DNA from 3 places in the Arthrobacter sp. K4-10C genome. Region 1 is predicted to be linked to each of the others. Evidence: riboswitches for the same ligand, from Rfam matches in the RefSeq annotation. Region 1 holds a riboswitch; each other region holds the start of a gene.
What was found. A riboswitch is a leader RNA that binds a small molecule or an ion and turns the genes downstream of it on or off. The one in region 1 is predicted to bind cyclic di-AMP.
Positions count from the first base shown of each region.

Region 2: it holds a riboswitch for cyclic di-AMP, as region 1 does, so the genes downstream of both, AC5RUU_RS07415 (aggregation-promoting factor C-terminal-like domain-containing protein) here and AC5RUU_RS17325 (M23 family metallopeptidase) in region 1, are expected to answer to the same signal.
Region 3: it holds a riboswitch for cyclic di-AMP, as region 1 does, so the genes downstream of both, AC5RUU_RS09180 (LysM peptidoglycan-binding domain-containing protein) here and AC5RUU_RS17325 (M23 family metallopeptidase) in region 1, are expected to answer to the same signal.

Region 1 covers NZ_JBNHFI010000013.1:25,778-32,403, reverse strand. The annotation lists gene mobA (molybdenum cofactor guanylyltransferase) at 1-593, opposite strand, end outside; gene AC5RUU_RS17340 (HNH endonuclease) at 650-1,150, opposite strand; gene AC5RUU_RS17335 (NlpC/P60 family protein) at 1,472-2,239, opposite strand; gene AC5RUU_RS17330 (C40 family peptidase) at 2,397-3,068, opposite strand; cyclic di-AMP (ydaO/yuaA leader) riboswitch at 3,139-3,316, opposite strand; gene AC5RUU_RS17325 (M23 family metallopeptidase) at 3,445-4,266, opposite strand; cyclic di-AMP (ydaO/yuaA leader) riboswitch at 4,277-4,495, opposite strand; gene AC5RUU_RS17320 (iron-dependent transcriptional repressor DtxR) at 4,625-5,320, opposite strand; gene serC (phosphoserine transaminase) at 5,604-6,626, shown strand, end outside.
Region 2 covers NZ_JBNHFI010000004.1:259,473-266,098, forward strand. The annotation lists gene AC5RUU_RS07390 (glycosyltransferase family 4 protein) at 1-257, shown strand, start outside; gene AC5RUU_RS07395 (nucleoside deaminase) at 269-772, opposite strand; gene AC5RUU_RS07400 (phosphatase PAP2 family protein) at 833-1,636, shown strand; gene upp (uracil phosphoribosyltransferase) at 1,649-2,284, shown strand; gene AC5RUU_RS07410 (glyoxalase superfamily protein) at 2,336-2,710, shown strand; gene AC5RUU_RS07415 (aggregation-promoting factor C-terminal-like domain-containing protein) at 2,781-3,491, opposite strand; cyclic di-AMP (ydaO/yuaA leader) riboswitch at 3,497-3,651, opposite strand; gene AC5RUU_RS07420 (winged helix-turn-helix domain-containing protein) at 4,580-5,443, shown strand; gene AC5RUU_RS07425 (SixA phosphatase family protein) at 5,506-6,033, shown strand; gene AC5RUU_RS07430 (EamA family transporter) at 6,058-6,626, shown strand, end outside.
Region 3 covers NZ_JBNHFI010000005.1:300,750-307,375, reverse strand. The annotation lists gene AC5RUU_RS09190 (APC family permease) at 1-709, shown strand, start outside; gene AC5RUU_RS09185 (protein adenylyltransferase SelO) at 706-2,181, shown strand; gene AC5RUU_RS09180 (LysM peptidoglycan-binding domain-containing protein) at 2,294-3,142, opposite strand; cyclic di-AMP (ydaO/yuaA leader) riboswitch at 3,146-3,314, opposite strand; gene AC5RUU_RS09175 (hypothetical protein) at 3,645-3,878, opposite strand; gene AC5RUU_RS09170 (aggregation-promoting factor C-terminal-like domain-containing protein) at 4,051-5,361, shown strand; gene AC5RUU_RS09165 (TraR/DksA family transcriptional regulator) at 5,382-5,738, shown strand; gene AC5RUU_RS09160 (DNA alkylation repair protein) at 5,735-6,322, shown strand; gene AC5RUU_RS09155 (DUF1810 domain-containing protein) at 6,306-6,626, shown strand, end outside.

The DNA of each region.
Region 1 (6,626 bases):
ACATCGGCTGTGGACCCGGCGGGGACGGTGACAAGCTGCACGTCCAGACTAGCAAGGAGCGACCGGACAGAGCCGTTGATTAACGCTCCCGTTGCGGCAAGGTCCTGTACGGCTTTTGTTAACCCGTCTGTGCGATAAAACGCCGCCAACGGCTGGGCCCTGCCGCGGGCTGTACCGTCGTCAGTATTGGCCATGACCGCATCGGGCTGGCCGTCCTGCCCCGAGGCCTGCTTCGCCGCCAGCACCGGGAAGAGCCTGGCGACGGCGTCCGCCACCAGCGGCATGTCACATGCGAGCACCAGCGTGTACTCCGCCCCCTCCACATCCCGAGCCAGGACGGCCAACCCCGCGGCGATGGCTGCGGCGGGACCTGCGAACGCGGGCTCCTCGCGGCAGGACAGCACACCCTTTGGCAGGGGTCCCGGGTCAGGGCCCACCACCGCCACCCGCCGGGCACCGGAGGCGGCATCCAGGGAGCGCTGCAGCAGGGTGGCACCGTGAAAGACCAGGTGCTGCTTCGGCACGCCGCCCAGCCGTGAGGACCTGCCCCCGGCGAGGATCAGGGCATCGAAAATCGGAGGTTGAACTTCCACTGTTCCAGCCTAGCCACCCGCATTGCCCTGGCGGCCCAACAGCGGCGAACCGCGGGTCAGGCAGCGCGCTCGGGCAGCAGGAAGGGATCCCACGCGGGGGTGGGCTTCTCCAGCTCCTTGATCTGCCAGATGGTGCCGTGCGGAGGTTCCGGCACGAACCGCAGCTTCCAGCCCATTTCCGCAGGAGTGTGGTCACCCTTGGCGTTGTTGCAGCGGAGGCAGGCTGCCACCAGGTTTTCCCAGGAGTCCGCTCCGCCACGTGATTTTGGGTGCACGTGGTCGATCGTGTGCGCGGCCTTGCCGCAATATGCGCACTTGTGCCCGTCGCGCCTCAGCACACCCCGTCGGCTGACAGCCGTGGCCTTGTTGTACCGGGGGCGGATGTAGCGGTTCAGGAGGATCACCGAGGGGCGGCCCAGTATCTCCTGCGGCCCCACGACAGGATCGTCCCCTTCGGCCACCACGCTCGCCTTGCCCGTCAGCACAAGCACCAGCGCCCGGCGGAAAGTCACAACCGCCAGCGGTTCATATCCAGCATTCAGAACGAGAGTGCGCATGCACGTACCTCTTCACGGCCGCACCCGTCAGGGGCACGAGGGCCGGCTGCCCTCGGCATGTCCGGGCTATGGATCGACACCACAAGAGTAAACAAAGAAGTGCACGATCAGCTAATCGCCCGGCCATTAGCCTCTGCTGCGCACAGCAGGGATCTCCTGCTGCAGCCCACGCGGGCTGCCCGAGGGCGGGGTCCCCACAGCCCCGTGGAACGGACCGAGATGTTAAGACCTGAGCCCTTAAAGAGCGAGGACCCCTGCCTTGTGGGCAGGGGTCCTTACTGCATCGCGACCGGCCGGGAACCCTGCCGATGATGCTGGTGGCTAGCTGACGCGGATGAAGACCGGGCCGGAACCGACGTTCGCGCTGAAGACAACAGTCTGGTTGCCGTTGTAGCCGCCGTGTACTGCCTGGCCGTTGCCGGCGTAGACAGCAATGTGGGCCATGCCCGCACCGCCGTCGGCGTAGTAGATCAGGTCGCCGGGCTGGGCCTCGGCGGCGCTCACGGTGCGGCCCAGGGACAGGTAGCCTGCAGGCCAGTCGTGGAAGTTGATGCCAACGGCGGCCAGGGAGTTGGTGACCAGCATGGTGCAGTCCTGCATGACACCCAGCTGGGCGTACGCGGCGGACAGGATGGCTGCACCCTTGCCGCTGGCGGAAGCAGCGGGTGCCGCCGGGGCGGCGGCAGTCGAAACCGTGGAGGTGACCTTCGGAGCTGCGGCGGTCTTGGCTGCGGGAGCCGGTGCGGCTTCCTGGACCTCGACCGCGGGCTCTTCCTCGACAACGGGAGCCGGCGTGGTGGTGACGGCAGGCTTTTCGTAGGCGATGGAGATGGTGGACGCCGCGGAGATCGGGGCCTCGATCGCCGATTCAACTTCCAGGGCCGACGCCGGAGCGGAGTCGCGCTGGATGTTGGCGTCAGCAGCATTGGCGGCGATGCCGCTGGTCAGGACCAGGCCGGAGGCGGCGGCGATCACGGCCGCCTGGCGGCCTACGCCGCCGGCGTTGTCGCCCACAGCCTTGGCGATGATGGCGATTGAGCTGGTTTTGGTGACCTCGGCACGGTGCCGTGCGGTAGCACGAGTAGTCATCAGTTCTCTCTTTCGATGTCCTCGGGGCCTGTGGGCGGCCCGAGAGTTTTGGACGCGCCGGCATCTTGGGGGTATGCCGGCGCGTCCCGAACGGGGATTGGCGAATTGGCGAAAAGTGGGGGCAAAGAAATAGTTCCTGGGGCCGAAGCCCCAAGAACTATTTGCCTGCGAGGGTGTAGAAGGAGGAGGTTCCGGTGGCGGCCACAGAGTGCAGCAGCGTGCCCTGGGAGGGGTTGAGGGCGCTGATCATCATGCCGTTGCCGACGTAGATGCCGACGTGCGCACCACCGTTCTGCATGACCAGGTCACCCGGCTGGGGGGTGGAAGTGGGGGTCATGGCGGTCCACGCGTTCACGCGGGGGATGCTGATGCCGGCCTGGGCGTAGACCCACTGCGTGAAACCGGAGCAGTCCCAGCCGGTGGTGGGGCTGGTGCCGCCCCAGACGTACGGGCTGCCAATGCCGGTGTAGGCGATGGCGGCGAGACCGGAAGTTGCCGCTGAAGCGGCGGTGGCCACAACCTTTTCCGCTGCCGTGGAGGCGGTGGCCGGCTCATCGTCTTCGGAGGTGGACTGGACCGTCACCCGCTGGACGACGGGAGCGGCAACGGTGGTGACAACCGGGCGCTCGAAGGAAACGGTGGCGGTGGGTGCTGCGGTGACGGCAAGGGCAGTCTGCGCAGAACCGGACTCGGTGGAAGCCGAGACACCAGCGGTGGTGTCCGCAGCGCCGGCCGGCAGGCCCATAGCGAGGACAAGTCCGGAAGCAGCTGCAACCACTGCAGCCTGGCGACCAACTGTCCCGGCGTTGGCACTCACAGCCTTGGACACTGCGTCCAGAGGGTTGGTACGAACCGGTTGCGCACGGTGGCGCGCAGAATTATGGCGTGATGACACGAAGGTAGCCTCTCCCAATGCCTGCGAGGTGAGCTGTCGGATTCGGATGGGAGTCACCCGGCCGCGCCGCTTCCAGGAAGCTTTGCGACTTAACCCCAAGGCCTTCATGAAGAAGGCCAAAATTGGTTCCCCCGCCCCTGCCAGACGATGAAATGCGAACGGACCTTGAGCGGTGGCAGAGTTAGGCAATCCGCACAAGAGCGTCAACTTCGGAAAAGTTGACGCGAGTTAGACGGTACAGCAGTTTAGCTTGAATGTCACATTCAGGTCACGGCTGGTCACAGCGATTTGAGAGTGGACCATCATTTGACTACAGCCAGCCGGTAGGATCGACAACTTCGCCGTTGACCTGCACTTCAAAGTGCAGGTGGCAGCCAGTGGAGGCGCCGGTGGTTCCGCTGAGCGCCACAACGTCGCCGCGGGAGACCGTCTGGCCCTCTGTCACATTGAAGGACGACAGGTGGTTGTAGGTGGTCTCCAGGCCGTTTCCGTGGTCAATCACCACGCGGTTCCCGCCACCATACTGGTGCCAGCCGACAAAGGTCACGGTACCCGTGGCGGCGGCGAGCACTGAGGTGCCGCACTGGGCAACGTAGTCCTGCCCGCGGTGGAAGTCGCCGGATCCGCCCGTGATCGGGCTGACGCGGTAGCCAAAGGGTGATGCGGTGACCAGGGTGGCCAGCGGGGCACCCAGGCTTCCCGCGGATGCTGCGCGGGAGACGGCGCCGGCGGACTGGGCACTCAGGAGCTGCTTGAGCTTGCCGTCCGGATCGGCCTGCGTCACGACGGCCGAGCGGCTGAAGTCGATCTGCGCTCCGGCCTCAGCCGAAATTGCGGGCTGCGGGGCTGTTGCCGAAGCTGCAACGGGCGCTATGCCGGAGCCATCGGTGGCCATGACGGGGCTGGTGGCCGGAACTGTCACCGTGAGTACCAGGCCGGTGGCGGCGAGTGCAATGCCGGCTTTTTGGCCAATGCCGCTGGCTGAGGCGAACTCCGTGACCTGCCGGAACGGACCCCGACGGCGGCGCGCATCACGGTGGAGATCGCGGGGGCGCTCCGTGTGGATGACTTCGACGACACGCGGTGCCGAAGCGGGGCCCGCCGCGCGGCGGCGCCCCCTGGAGGTCTGCATGGACAAGAAGGATTCCTCTCTGGAAAGCCTGCGAAGTTAGCTGTCGGATTCGGGTCAGAGAGTTCAAAGACCCGGTCCGCCGTAAGCAAGCTTTCGGCACAGAGATATCCCCGAGGGATTCCTTCGCTGGAAGAGGCTTGCTGCTGACGGACTTCACCCCAAGGCAGTCCCCCGCTGCCGCTTGTGGTTCCCCCGCCTCTGCCAGTTATGACTCGTGCTCCTGATCCGCTGGCAGAGCTCGGCTCCGGATCAGGTAACGCTTATGTATCAACGCTTGGTTCAACTATAGGGGCTTAATCCCCAAAGTAACAATTCCGTTATCTTGCGTAATTAGCGTCACGTGGGGTAGCGCCGCAGTTTAGCGGACGGACACAAAGACGTGCGCGGCGACCTCCGGCGGAAGCTCAAGGGCCCCTTCGATACCGGGCACCCGGACCGAGATGTAGTCCCCCACCCGTTCCAGCGAGAGCGCGGCGCCGGGGCGGATGCCTCCCTCGTCGAGCTGGGCCAGGAGCTCAGGCTCCACCTGGATGGGCTCGGCCAGCCTGCTCACCGTCACCGCGGAAGCGGGTTTGTAGGACTTCATCGCTTCGAGGAGGCTCATGGCCGAATCCGTTGCGGCCAGGCGCGGTTGTCCACCCAGTGCGGCGAGGCCAGGAATCGGGTTTCCGTATGGCGACTCGGTGGGATGGTCCAGCAGTTCGTAGATACGCCGTTCCACCCGCTCGCTCATGACGTGCTCCCACCGGCAGGCTTCGTCGTGGACGTAGGCCCAGTCAAGCCCAATGACGTCCGCCAGGAGCCGCTCGGCAAGGCGGTGCTTGCGCATGACTTCGGTGGCGCGCTTGCGTCCAATCTCGGTGAGCTCTAGGTGGCGGTCGCCGGACACCACAACCAGCCCGTCGCGCTCCATCCGGCCAATGGTCTGGGAAACCGTGGGACCCGAGTGGCGCAGGCGTTCTGCAATACGGGCCCGCAGGGCAACGATGTTCTCTTCTTCCAGTTCCAGAATGGTCCGAAGGTACATCTCCGTAGTGTCGATCAGATCCGTCATCCAGCTCAGCTCCTCGAGCGCAGTACCTTGCGTTGTCCCACCGTATCGCTGTTCACCGCGACGTAGTCCGTTGGCTAGCTTAGCCTATTTTGACTTAGTCCGAATAGTTGGAAGCGCCCCCGGAGTGCGTCTCAGTGGTCGGACTATGACGGTCCCGGTTCCCGCCGAAACAGCTGTTCAGGCAGAATGGGAAAGGCCTTCGATGCAGTCATTGCCGACTGCGTGCCTTTGACCATCCACCCGCCCGGACCAAAGCTGCGTCCACGCCGAAATTGGAGCCCCTGTGAGCGAACCCAGCATCACTATTCCTGCCGATCTCCTCCCCAAGGACGGGCGGTTCGGCGCCGGACCTTCCAAGGTCCGCCAGGAGCAGATTGATGCGCTGTCCGCCGCATCGAAGGACATCCTCGGCACTTCCCACCGCCAGGCCCCGGTCAAGAACCTCGTTGGCTCTGTCCGGGAGGGCCTGAGCCAGTTCTTCCGCGCCCCGGAAGGGTACGAGGTTGTCCTGGGCGTGGGCGGTTCCACGGCATTCTGGGACGTTGCCAGCTTCGGCCTGGTGGAGAAAAAAGCCCAGCATTTGTCCTTCGGCGAGTTCGGCTCCAAGTTTGCGGCAGCCACCAACAAGGCACCCTTCCTGGACGCTTCGTCGATCATCAAGTCCGAGCCCGGCACCCGCCCGGCCGCTGAGGCAGAAACCGGCGTCGACGTGTACGCCTGGCCCCAGAACGAAACGTCCACGGGCGTGTCCGCTCCGGTCAAGCGGGTGGCGGGTGCAGACGAGGGCGCACTGGTGCTGGTGGACGCCACCTCGGCGGCCGGCGGCCTGGATGTGGATGTGGCCCAGAGCGATGTCTACTACTTTGCCCCGCAGAAGAACTTCGCCTCCGACGGCGGCCTGTGGCTTGGCCTGTTTTCCCCCGCTGCACTGGAACGCGCCGCACGGATCAAGGCAAGCGACCGCTGGATTCCCGACTTCCTGGACCTGCAGACCGCCATCGATAACTCGCGGCTGAACCAGACGTACAACACCCCCTCCCTGTCCACGCTGGTGACCCTGGACGCCCAGGTGCAGTGGCTGAACTCGAACGGCGGGCTGGATTTTGCGGCAGCCAGGACGGCAGACTCGGCAGGCCGCATCTACAACTGGGCCGAGTCCGCCGAGTTCGCCGCCCCCTTTGTTGCCAACCCGGATGAGCGTTCCAACGTGATCGCCACCATCGACTTCGACGAATCGGTGGACGCCGCCGTCGTCGCCAAGGTCTTGCGGGCCAACGGCATCGTGGACACCGAGCCCTACCGGAAG
Region 2 (6,626 bases), on a different contig from region 1:
AAGCGCTGGGGCTGGCGCAACTTGTTAAGGACGACGGCGGCGCCCGGCTTCCCGGGACGGCGGTGCCGCTTGCGCCCGGGGACCAGGAAAATCCCGCCAGGCTCGCCGGCGTACTGCGTCGCTGGCTGGAGGATCCGGAAACCAGAAACGAATGGCGTGCAGCCGCACTGGCGGCCCGGGACCGCCTACCGGGTTGGGACCAGACGGCCGGCACCGTGCTGGACGCGTTGGCGAATCGGGAAATGGAGCCCACCTAGGGAACGTCCCGCTATAAACGGCTCCGGTGCCCCGCGAAGAAGTCGCGGAGCAGTGCCCCGCACTCCGCTTCCCGCACACCGGGGTAGACCTCCACCCAATGGTTCAGCCGGCGCTCGCGGAGGACATCGAACACGGAACCCGCGGCGCCGGCCTTCTCATCCCAGGCGCCGAAGACCACGCGCGGAATCCGGGCCAGGACGATTGCGCCCGCGCACATGGCGCACGGTTCCAGGGTGACCACCAGCGTGCAGTCGGACAGCCGCCAGCCGTCGGCCGTCCCGCCCTCGAGCGCCGCAAGTTCCCGCAACCGCTCCGCAGCCCGTCGGATGGCCACCACCTCCGCGTGGGCTGTGGGGTCGCCAAGCTCCTCCCGCTGGTTGCGCCCGGAACCCAGCACGGCGCCGTCGGGCCCCAGCACCACGGCGCCAATCGGCACGTCCGCGGTGTCCAGGGCGCGGCGGGCCTCTGCGAGGGCGAGACCCATCCACGTGTCGTGTTTCCCAGCGGAGACCATGGCTCAATGATAGTTTCGAAGGATACCCAGGGCCCGTGACGCAACTTGCTGGGAGGCAGAATGAGCACCGTCCGAGACCGCGTGGACAAGTGGTTCAAACCCTATGCCGCCCTCTGGCTGACCATGATCATCGGCGGCGCCCTGGTGCTCGCCATGGCACTGCTGGGCGCCGAAGTGTATTCGGACGTGGTGGATGAGGAAGGCTTGGCAAGCCTGGACATTCCCGCCCTCGATTATTTCCAGTCCTTGCGGAACCCGGAAACGGACGCCTTCGTCACCGGCTTCACCAACATTGGCGGCGGAATCGGGATGCCCATCCTCGCGAGTATCCTGACCGCGTGGCTGACGTTCCTGAGCAGGTCGTGGCGGCCCGTCATCCTGGTTGGCGGCGCCGCCGCCGTGTCCACCACGGCCACCACGCTGAGCAAGCGGTTGGTCGGCCGGTCCCGCCCCGACCATTCGGAGGCAGTGCCGCCCTATGAAACCTCGCCGTCCTTCCCCAGCGGCCACACCCTGAACACCACGGTGGTGATCGGTGTGCTGCTGTATATCCTGTGCCTCCAGTTCTACAAACTTTGGGTACGCATCACGGCCATCACGGCGGGCGTGATCTTTATCATCGCCATGGGCTTGAGCCGGGTGTTCCTGGGGCACCACTGGCTGACGGATGTGATGGCCGGCTGGCTGCTGGGCCTGGCCTGGGTGGCGATGGTGATCCTTGCCCACCGGCTGTTCCATCTGACCAGGCGGAAGGAACACGCCGGACCGGCACCAGATTTCGAGCATCCCGTGGTGCGCGACGTGGTGGCCGAGGCCATGCATCACGACGGCCACGGCGGGCGCGGGACCGATAACGCCGGGTGATAGTTTTGACGAATGCGAACTCTCGTTGTGGACCACCCGCTCGTCGCCCATAAGCTCACCGTCCTGCGGGACAAGAACACCCCGTCTCCGGTGTTCCGGCAGCTGACCGAAGAACTGGTGACCCTCCTGGCCTACGAGGCAACCCGCGAGGTCCGCACCGAACCCGTCACCATCGAGACTCCGGTCAGCACCACCGTGGGTACCGCGTTCACCAAACCCACCCCCCTGGTTGTCCCCATCCTTCGCGCCGGCCTGGGAATGCTCGAGGGCATGACCAAGCTGGTCCCCACCGCCGAAGTGGGATTCCTGGGCATGGCCCGGGACGAGGAAACCCTGGACATCATCACCTATGCCGAACGTCTCCCGGAGGATCTCACCGACCGGCAGATCTTCGTCCTGGACCCGATGCTAGCCACTGGCGGAACCCTGCGGGAAGCCATCAAGTTCCTGTTCAAGCGCGGCGCCTCGGACGTCACGTGCATCTGCCTGTTGGCCGCACCCGAAGGCCTTGCCAAGCTGGAGGAGGAACTCTCGGACGCTAACGTGACCATCGTCCTGGCCTCCATCGACGAGAAGCTGAACAGCAAGTCCTACATTGTCCCGGGACTCGGGGACGCGGGCGACCGCCTGTACGGCATCGCAGGCTGAACCGGCCGGGCGAGTCTTCCGCATTCGGCGGCCCGCCCGTAGCCTGTGCCCATGGACTGGAAACTTGAACTTGTGTTTGTCCCTGTGTCCGATGTGGACCGTGCCAAGGACTTTTACGTCAACAAGGTGGGCTTCAACGCCGATTTCGACCAGCGGCCCACCGACTCCATCCGATTCGTCCAGCTGACCCCGCCTGGCTCCGCCTGCTCGATCTGCATCGGAGAAGGGCTTACGGACGCCCCTCCGGGTACGGGATCCAACCTCCAGCTGGTTGTCAACGACATTGAGGCCGCGCATCGCCATTTGAAGGAGAACGGCGTGGACGTCAGCGACGTGGACGTGCAGGACTGGGGCCACTTCGTCTACTTCGCAGACCCGGACGGTAACAGGTGGGCCGTGCAGTACATCCCGGGACGGGACTCTTAACAGGAAAACTCCCCGGCTTTCACGCCTGTGATGCGCGAAGGCCGGGGAGAATCAGCGGCAGCAGGGCTGCTCAGTACCAGTTGTTGGACAGGTGGAAGTTCAGCGCGCCACAGGGGGACTGGTAGCGCTCCTTGATGTAGTTCAGGCCCCAGTTGATCTGCGTGCGGTAGTTGGTGAGGTAGTCCGCACCGGCGCTCGCCATCTTCTCGGCGGGCAGGGACTGCACGATGCCGTATGCGCCGCTGCTGGGGTTGGTGGCCGTGGTGGTCCAGTCGGATTCCTTGGTCCACAGCGTCACCAGGCACTGCATCTGGTCCTGCGCCCAGCCGTAGGAACCGAGCTGCCCTGCGGCGTAGGCCTGGGCGCCGGCGGGGTCGTTGACCGCGACGACGGGGGCCAGCTCGGGTGCGGGCGCAGGCTCGGGTGCCGGAGCAGGTTCCGCGGCGGGGGCTGGCTCCGGTGCGGGCGCCGGGGCCGGTTCGGCGGCCTGTGGAACAACGTTGATTTCAGCGGGAGCAGGGGACTCGGCCGGGTTGGACCGGATCTCGCTCTTCTCGATGCTCATCTGCGCATCGGACTCGGCCGTCGCAGTGTTCGAGGTTGATGCGGCAGGAATCAAACCATCCGTTGCCTGGCCTGCGGCGCCTACTCCCACAAGCAGTGCACCGGACGCCACGAGGACTGCGGCGCGTTGGCCCAGGGTGAACTTACTGCCTTCGGGACGCTGGGCGTCGTTGTCGGAGCCGTTTTTTGGCCGCGGTTTTACCGGGAATTTGAACATGGTGAATCGCCTCTCACACCTGCGGAGTTAGCTGTCGGGTTCGGATGAGGGCATCCGGCCACACGGAAAAATCACGTGCTGGCTTAACCCCAAGGGCAGTCAATACCCGGGACGGTGGGTCCCCCGCCTCTGCCTTCGATCAATTCGGAATCCGGGAAGTGGCAGAGTTTGGCGTCATCCGGATACACGGCCCGAACGGGAACCGTACTTAATCGACGGTACAGGAACCGGGCGCTTAAGTCACATTTAGGTAACGGACATCACGACCACGGCGCGTCGGCTTGCAGTGACGACGGTCTCACTGGCAGCTGCAGGGCAAACGCGGTGCGGCCCGGCCGTGATGCTACCGTTACCCGTCCCGTGAGCCTCAATCACTGATTGCAGAATGGACAAGCCCGGGCCGCCGGTACCTTCTGCTGCTGGGGGAGGTTGTTGGTCATGGAGTGCGAAGTGGCCGTGAGGCAACTCTCCAATCGTTGGATATAGCCTGGCCATGGGGTTCCTGTGACCAGGCTGTGAATCCCCGGCGCAGGACGCTGGACGGGCAAGGAAGCCGGTCCCACCGGCCTGTCGGCAAGATTTTCTTGTCCCGCTCCGCGCGCCGCTGGACACAGTCCCACGGCATGGGGAGTGATTTTGGCATTTCGCACTCAGTTGAATGAAAGGAATCCTGAGTGCTTGCCTGCCGAATAACGTTCGGCAGAAGGGGCCTTTTTAGACATCAGAACGGATAACGAACGTTATTCTTTCGCTTCTTCCAGAATCGTGATCTGCGCCACAATAGAGCATTTCGTCTCACTATTCGGACGATCCGGTCCATTGTTACTTGCAAGTTGCCATTGTTACGCTGCACACTTCCAATGTGAACAAGAACTCAACAGCACCTGCAGCCGCAGAATATTGGCCCAGCACATCAGCTGCTGCCGACATGCGCTGTTGTCGAATGCACGCCTGACCTTCTCCACCCTTCGAAGTTCTTAGGCATTCGCCCCCCAGCCCAGCGTCGGGCGCCCCTCCCCAGTTCGCATTGCGGGAAAACCCAGCATTCGAGCCGCGATGGCGGCCATTCACATTGAGGTAAGCAATCCATGTCTGTTGCATCCGGATACGTCCACATCTCTGTCCGCAACGCCGCGAAGGCCGGCCAGCCCTCCGGCCTGCGTCCCGGCTTTGGCCCCCGCCCGTCGCTCTCGCCTTCTTCCGGAAGCAGCTTTCCCGCCCAGGGCTACGCGCCGCAGGGCTACAACCCCAACTCCTACGGGCAGCTCCGCGCCGTTCCCGCGGCCGACTCCGCACCTGTCACTGCACCCACGCCTGTGGTGGCCGGACCCAACGCCGTCCGCCCCGTAGCAAACGACAACGTGGCCCGCGGGTTCGTCCTGTACATGGGCATTGACGAGGAAACTGCCGCGGCGGCAGGCACCTCCATCGCCAAGCTCGCCCAGGAGATCCGCGCTTACGCCCAGTCCCTGGTGACCGGTGCTGAGAGCTACGCAGCCGTTGCGGTTGCCCCTGCCGGCACCCCCGGTTCCGCGCTCGACGTCGTTCGTTCCACCTTCGGCGACCCCACCGTGAACTCCCGCCAGCGCACCGAGACGCCGCGCCCGCAGCAGCCCCAGGAACCGCGCCCGTCCGGCGTGCTCATTGACCTTGCCCGCCGCGAGGTCCACCTCGACGGCGAATCGCTCAACCTGACGTTCAAGGAATTCGAACTCCTCAACTACCTGGTGGAGAACGGCACCCGCACCGTGGGCCGCGACGAACTGCTCGAAGGCCTGTGGCGGAACGCCGAGGAAGTGCCTAACGAGCGCACCATCGACGTCCACATCCGCCGCCTCCGCTCCAAGCTGGGCCGCCTGGCCAACACGGTCCGCACCGTCCGTGGCCAGGGCTACCGGTTCTACGAGCACCCCGAAGTTGTGGTCTGGGCCGCTCCGGAGTACTCAATCTGACCCGTACCGCCTGGCAGGCGCCCGCCCCTTGGGGGCGGGCGCTTGTTCGTTAAGCTTGGGGCATGAGGGAGCACCATCTTCGACGGCTTGTGATCATGCGCCATGCCAAGGCCGACTGGCCGGGCGGCGTGCCCGATCATGAGCGGCCGCTGGAGGAACGCGGGCACCGGGAAGCGCCGCTGGCCGGGCGTTGGCTGCTCAAGCACAACATCGTCCCGGACTTCATCCTCTGCTCGAGCGCATTGCGCACGCGGCAGACCTGCACCTGGGTGTGTTCCGAACTGGGGGACAAGGCACCCACTCCGAAGCTGGAGGACGGGCTCTACGCCGCCTCGGCCCTTCGGATGCTCTCGGTCATCAACCACGTCCCGGATACGGTGACCACGCTCATGCTGATCTCCCACCTGCCAGGCGTGCAGGACCTGGCCATGCACCTGGCTTCCCGCGATTCCGACCACGACGCCTATATGGACGCAGCCACCCGGTTTCCCACCAGCGCGCTCACGGTGCTCGAGACGGAGAAGCCGTGGGCGGAGCTGGACGGGCAGGATGCCAGGATCACGAGGTTCAAGGTGCCCCGCGCCCACTAGCCCCGGCTCTGGCAGAGTAGGAGCGTGAACCTCCGAGACTCCCTGCTTGCAGTGCTGGTGGCCGTGCTGTGGGGCCTGAACTTCGTGGCGATTGACATCGGCCTGCACCCGGGCGGTGCCGATGTGCCCCCGCTCCTGTTCGTGGCCATGCGCTTCGTCCTGGTGGTTTTGCCGTGGATCTTCTTCATCAGAAAACCGGACGTCAGCTGGAAGGCAATCATCGGCGTCGGGCTCTTCATGAGTGCAGGCCAGTTCGGCCTCCTCTATCTGTCCATGGCCCTGGGGATGCCGGCAGGACTGGCGTCGCTCGTGCTGCAGGCCCAGGTGCTGCTGACCGTCCTCCTGGCCGCCGGGTTCCTGGGTGAGCGGCCGAGCCGCCGGCAGCTGGCCGGCGTCGTCCTGGGCGTGGCGGGCCTCGCCGTCGTGGCGGTGGGCAGGAGCGCCGTGGCACCGCTGCTGCCGCTTGTGATCGTACTGGCAGCGGCCCTGTCCTGGGCTGTTGGAAACGTCATTGCCCGGAAAGCGAAGGCGGCCTCGGGACTCGGCCTGGTGGTCTGGTCCGGGGCGGTGGTTCCCGTGCCCCTCAGCGCGCT
Region 3 (6,626 bases), on a different contig from region 1:
TCCGGAGCGGATCTTCCCCCGGACAATGCTGACCGGCCTGGGCATCGCGGTGCTCCTGTACATGCTGGTGGCGGTATCCGTGGTCAGTGTGCTCACACCCACCGAGCTGGAAGGAATCCGGGAGGCCGAGGGTGCGGCGCTCCTTGAAGTGGTGCACAAAGGCTCCCCGGACTTCCCCATTGACAGGGTTTTCCCGTTCCTGGCAGTCTTCGCTGTCGCCAATACTGCGCTGATCAACATGCTCATGGCCAGCCGGCTCATTTACGGCATGGCCCGCCAGCACGTCCTGCCGCGTCCGCTGGGCAAAGTCCTGCCGGTCCGCCGCACCCCCTGGGCAGGCATTGCCTTCTCCACCATCCTGGCCCTGGGGCTCATCCTCTACGTGACCAGCGATCCCGAGAGCAACATTGTGGCCAACCTGTCCGGCACCACGGCGTTCCTGCTGCTGTGCGTTTTCACCGTGGTCAACGTGGCCTGCCTGGTGCTGCGGCGGAAGCGGGACCCCAACCGCAAGGTATTCTTCACCTCGCCCGGTCCACTGCCCCTGGTGGCGGCCATCCTGTGCGGCTTCCTTGCCGGACCATGGGTGGGACGGAACGAGATCCAGTACCAGATAGCCGGCGGGCTGATGGCCCTCGGGGTGGTCCTGTGGCTGGTCACCTGGCTGATCAACCGGCGCACCAATGAGAAGGATAGGGTAAACACATGACTGCCGCTGCAGAATCGACGGTAACTTTCGACAGCCGGTTCGCAAGGGAACTGGCAGAAATGGCCGTTCCCTGGCGGGCGGAGGAAGCACCGGAACCTCAGCTCCTGGTCCTCAACGAGGCGCTGGCGGAGGAGCTCGGACTCGACGCCGGCTACCTGCGCAGCCCAGAGGGCGTACGCCTCCTCCTGGGCAACCATGTGCCGGAGGGTGCGGCGCCGGTGGCCCAGGCGTATGCCGGGCACCAGTTCGGGGGCTACTCACCCCTGCTCGGTGACGGGCGCGCCCTTCTTCTCGGCGAGATCGTGGACACCAGGGGCCACCTGCGGGACATCCACCTCAAAGGCTCCGGCCGCACGCCCTTTGCGCGGGCAGGCGACGGACGCGCCGTCGTCGGACCAATGCTCCGGGAGTACCTGGTCAGCGAGGCAATGCACGCGCTGGGCATTCCCAGCACCCGGTCGCTCGCTGTCGTGGGCACCGGACGGCCGGTGCGCAGGGATGACATGCTGCCAGGAGCAGTTTTGGCCCGCGTGGCCAGCAGCCACTTGCGGGTGGGAAGTTTCCAGTATGCAAGGGCCACGGACAACCTGGAACTCCTGCGCCGCCTGGCCGACCATGCCATCAGCCGGCATTATCCCGCTGCGGCCGAGGCCGAGAATCCCTATTTGGCGCTCTTCGGGGCAGTGGTGTCCGCGCAGGCATCCCTGGTGGCGCAATGGATGCTGGTGGGCTTCGTCCACGGCGTCATGAATACGGACAACATGACCATCTCCGGCGAGACCATCGACTACGGGCCGTGCGCTTTCATGGACGCGTTCAACCCGGCCGCCGTCTACAGCTCCATCGATGTGGGCGGACGGTACGCCTACGCAAACCAGCCGGTCATCGCCGAATGGAACCTGGCCCGGCTCGCCGAGGCGATCCTCCCGCTCATCAACGAGGACCAGGAACAGGCCGTTCCCCCCGCTGTGGAGGCACTGGGCGAATTCCGCAGGCAGTACAGTGACGCCTGGTTCACCGGAATGAAAACCAAGCTGGGCCTCCCGCACAGCGAGCCCGGAAGTGCCCAGGCCGAAGCCGCATCCGAACTGGTGGACGGGGTGGTTGCTATTCTGAAGGACGGCCCCGTGGACTATACCCAGTTCTTCCGCAACCTTGGTAAGGCAGCGCGAGGCAACGTCCGCCCCGTGCGCGGCATGGTCCTGGACCTCGCCGCATTCGATGCCTGGGCTGAACGCTGGCAGTCCCTGAATCCCGACGCTGACCGGATGGACCGGGTGAACCCGCTGTACATTCCGCGAAACCACCTCGTGGAAGAGGCGCTCGCCGCCGCCACCGGCGGGGACCTGGACCCGTTCACCCGGCTCCTTGAAGCCGTAAGTGCCCCCTATGACGAGCGCCCCGGACTGGAGCGCTACACCGAAGGCGCGCCTGAAGACTTCGGCGAGTACATGACGTTCTGCGGGACCTAGCCCGGGCGGGCCGGCAGGGCAGGGTACGCAACGCGCATCAACGGACAAGGGCGGCAACCGGGTTAATCCCGGCTGCCGCCCTTGTCTGCGCTGCTTCAGTTGTACGCGGTGACTACGCCACGCGGACGAAGGAAGCGCCGCTGAGCCAGCTGAGGGAGTGGACCTCGGTCTTGAAGCCGTCAACGCCACCGCTGACAACCTGGCCGTTACCGGCGAAGACTCCCACGTGGCCGGCGGTGATCACCAGGTCACCGGGGGCCGGGGTGCCCACCACGGAGCCGTACTGGTAGAACTGGCCGGGAGCCAGGTCACCGACGGACTTGCCAACGGACCGGAGGGCCTTCTCCACCATCGCGGTGCAGTCCTGCTGGACACCAAGCTGGCCGTACGCGGAGGCCAGGATGGCTGCGCCCGTGCCGGTGCCGGCAGCGGCGGGGGCCGGGGCGGGAGCCGGGGCCGGAGCAGCTGCGGTGGACGCGTAGGACAGGTTCATGCCGGTGTTCGCCGGAGCGGCAGCAGCCTGGACCGGAGCGGCAGCAGGTGCTGCGTGGCCCGCACCCGGAATGGTGATCTGGTCACCCGGGTAGATGATGGTGGAGATGTCCAGGCCATTTGCGGCCAGGACATCGTTCAGGCTGACGCCGTGGGCCGCCGAGATGGCACCCAGGGTATCGCCGGAAACGACGGTGTGTACGTTAGCTGCGGCAGCGGCCGGGGCAGCGACTGCAGCAGCAGGTGCGCTGTGGGCCTGGACGTTAGTTGTTTCGGTGGTGTCCGGGCCGGTCACGCCTGCGTGGGCGGGGGCTCCAACACCGAACGCAATGCCGGATGCAGCGGCAACTGCGAGCACCGGTCGGCCGAGCGTCCGGGCCTGGGACTTGGCGGAAGCAGCCAAGCCCTGGAGCGCGATTGAGCGGGCCGGAGTCGCGCGGTGACGGGCGGTAGGGAAATTTTTTGACACGTTAGATCGCCTCTCCCATGCCTGCGGGGTGAGCTGTCGGGTTCGGGTTGGAGATACCCGGCCGAGAGCAACCCCCAAACTGACGGAGGCACTATCGACTTAACCCCAAGGCCGCGATGGCCGTGGAAACTTGGTTCCCCCGTCCCTGCCAGCTGGAAAGCGGTTGAATCCCGGGTCAGTGGCAGGGCTCGGCATACTGATGGGAATGTCCCGTCTGGGAGGGACACCAGAAGACCATAACCCGCCCTCAGCGGCATTGTCACGTTTAGGTAACATGCGAGGTGCCTCTATCGTATTAAGCAAACATCTTGATGTTTCCTTTACACACCGCTGACCTCACGAGATGTATTTGTGCGGGCGCGTCGTGTATTTAATGTCACAAAGTCATAAAGGCCGGGCCCATCCGCGGCTGCATGGCCTGAAAAGGGGCGCGAAAGAGGGCGGGCGCTACCCCATGTGGCGCCGCGCTGGCAAGCGCGTCATCTGGCCCTGAGCGCGTGCCCTAGCCGACCGGATGCCCCAGGTGGCAGGTTGTTTCGCCCCGATCCACGTCGTGCCCCTGGATGCACGTCACAGACGGAGCGTTAGGGGTGTCATGGGCCAGGAAGAACAGGCTGCTTGAACCGTGGCTGATGGCGTCGTCCTCCCGCTGCAGCCAGCTGCGGCGGCGGTACCCGGATTGGACCTTGGACGATGCGGCTGCCGGCTCGTCGGACTGATGCCGGTTTCCAAACATTTTTCGAACCACTGCGACCGCGACCTTCCCAACAGATGTCCACTGCCTCGCAGTGGAATGCGGTGAATCAATCGTAGACCCGCCAGTGCCCGCGCGCCCCCGGTTTCCGGTGCATAACGATGTGCCGCCGCCAACCCTCAACCCCTCGTTGAAACCGGTAGGCTTCGGAGCTATGCGCCTGTTTGGAAGCACGATAAAGCATCCGGTGCTGGGAGGGCTGCTTGCACTGGCTTTGGCCGGTTCGGCCGCGCTGCTTCCGGCTGCCGCGACCGAGGCCCCGCCGGAAGGCTACCCCTCCTGGGAGGACGTGCAGAAGGCGCAGCAGTCTGAAGCCGGGAAGGCGGCCGAGATCGAGAAGATCGACCACCTGCTGGCTGGCCTGCAATCCCAGTCCGAGTTGCTGGGCGCTGCGGCCGTGTCATCCGCTGCCGATTACGCCGCCGCGGACGCCGCCGTGCAGTCAGCCACAGCCCGGGTGGATGCCCTGGCCGGGCAGGCGGCCCAGGCCAATGCCGAGCTGAGGCGGCACCAGCAGGCAATCGGCGCGCTGGCAGCCCAGTCATACAAGACCGGCGGTACCACTATGGGCTTCTTTGTGGCCCTGGACGCCCTGGAGAACAACAGCATCCACGGGCTCAACGTCATTGAGGTGGTTGGTGGCAAGGCCGCGGACCTTGTCAGCAAGGCAGACGCCGCCGGCAAAAGCACCGCCGCACTGGCGGAGCAGGAAAAGGCCGCCAGGGCAGAACGTGAGCGCCTGTCCGGAGCGGCAAGAACCAAGCTGGATGCTGCCCGTTCCGCCCAGGCGGCGATGGTGCGCCAGGTAGCGGAAGAGCAGCGGCACAGCGGAGAGCTGACCGCGCAGCTTGCGTCCTTGAAGGGCACGACGGCGGCGCTGGAGTGGGAGTACCGGCAAGGCCAGGCGGCCCTGGCCGCCTACGAGACCGCGCAGGAGGCCAAGCGCGCCGCCGCGGAGGAGCAGGCGCGCCGCCAGGCGGATGAAGCAGCAAAGGCGGCACTCGCAGCAGCGCAGAATCCTCCGGCACCCGCGAATCCGGCACCTGCAGCGCCCCCCGCCAACCCGGCGCCTGCAAACCCCGTCCCCGCGGCCCCCGCACCCGTGGTCCCCAGCCCGCCGCCCGTCGTCGTGCCGTCCGTTCCCGGCGGTGCCGTCAACGACCCCGCCGCGGCTAAGGGGTATGCCTCCGGACGCCTCGGTGCCTACGGCTGGGGCCAGGACCAGTTCCTGTGCCTCGCCCAGCTCTGGACCAAGGAATCCAACTGGCTCACCACCGCCACCAACCCTTACTCCGGTGCCTACGGAATACCCCAGGCACTGCCGCCCGGCAAGCTGGGGAGCGCCGGCAGCGACTGGCTTACCAGCTACCGCACCCAGATCGAGTGGGGCCTGGGCTACATCCGGGACCGCTACCGTACGCCCTGCGCGGCCTGGGACCATTCCGTAGCCAGGAACTGGTATTGAGCCCGCGCTAGGCTTTCCCCATGCCAGATTTTGAGCGGTTCCGGGTCCTGCTTGAGGAGGAGCGGAAGCGGAAGGTGGCACTGCTGCCGGCCCTTCGCGCTGACATCGCCTCGGCCAGTTCGGCACGCCTGGACTCGAATGTCGACGACGAACACGATCCGGAAGGCGCCACCATCGCCTTCGAACTCTCCCAGGCGTCGGCACTCCTAAAGCAGAGTGCGGCGGGCCTGGACCAGGTGGAAGCCGCCCTCGCCCGTATCCGCGAGGGAACTTACGGTACCTGCGCCGTCTGCGGCGAAGCCATTGCTGAAGGCCGGCTGGAAGCCCGCCCGTGGACCGCGTTCTGCATCAACCATGCATCGGCGGGCAGGCAGTGACGACCGGTCCGGACATTGTTGCGGCGGCGGCGGAATTTATCGACCGGACCCTGCAAAACGAGGGTGCCTGGTACCGGGCGGACGACGTCGGAAGCAGGCTGGGCGGCGCCCTTGCCTCGTACGGTTCCTCCGTGGGCGCCGTCCGGGGTACCGTCCGCGACGCGCTGCGGAAGTTCAAGGCGCTGGACCATGACGCGGTGCTCATGCTGGCCTCCGCCCTCTGGGGCCAGCCCGGGCCCGGCGTCAGGCCGGTCTACGAACGGCGGCTGGCCGCCGTGGTGCTGCTCCAGTCCAGGACCGGACTGCTGCGGCACTCGGACCTGACCCGGATTGAGGGTTTCCTTCGCTCCGCCCACACGGCCGAACTTGTTGACCCCCTCGTGGCCGATGTGGTGGCCCCCATGCTGGCCGGGCTGCCGCAGCGGGACCGGCAACGCGCGGACGTGGTGCTGGCCCGGTGGACCAAGGACCAGCACAACAGCCTGCGCCATGCTGCGGCGCTGCTTCAGCGGGCGCAAAATTCGGACGCCGCGACCGGGCGTGACGCCTCTCGAGAAGGAGACACCCATGAACGATCCCTATGACCTGCAGCGGTTCGTGTCTGCACAGGACAGCGGCGGGACCTACGACCAGGCCCTTTCCGAGCTGCAGCTGGGCAGCAAGCGGGGGCACTGGATGTGGTTCATTTTTCCCCAGGTCGCCGGGCTGGGACAAAGTGCCACCTCGCGCAAATACGCCATCCGTTCACTGGCGGAAGCCCGGGAATACCTGGATCATGAGGTGCTGGGCCCCCGCCTGCTGGAGTGCGCACAGGCCCTGGCAAACCACACCGGGCGCTCCCCGGAGGACATCCTGGGCGGCATCGACGCCCGCAAGCTGCAGTCGTCC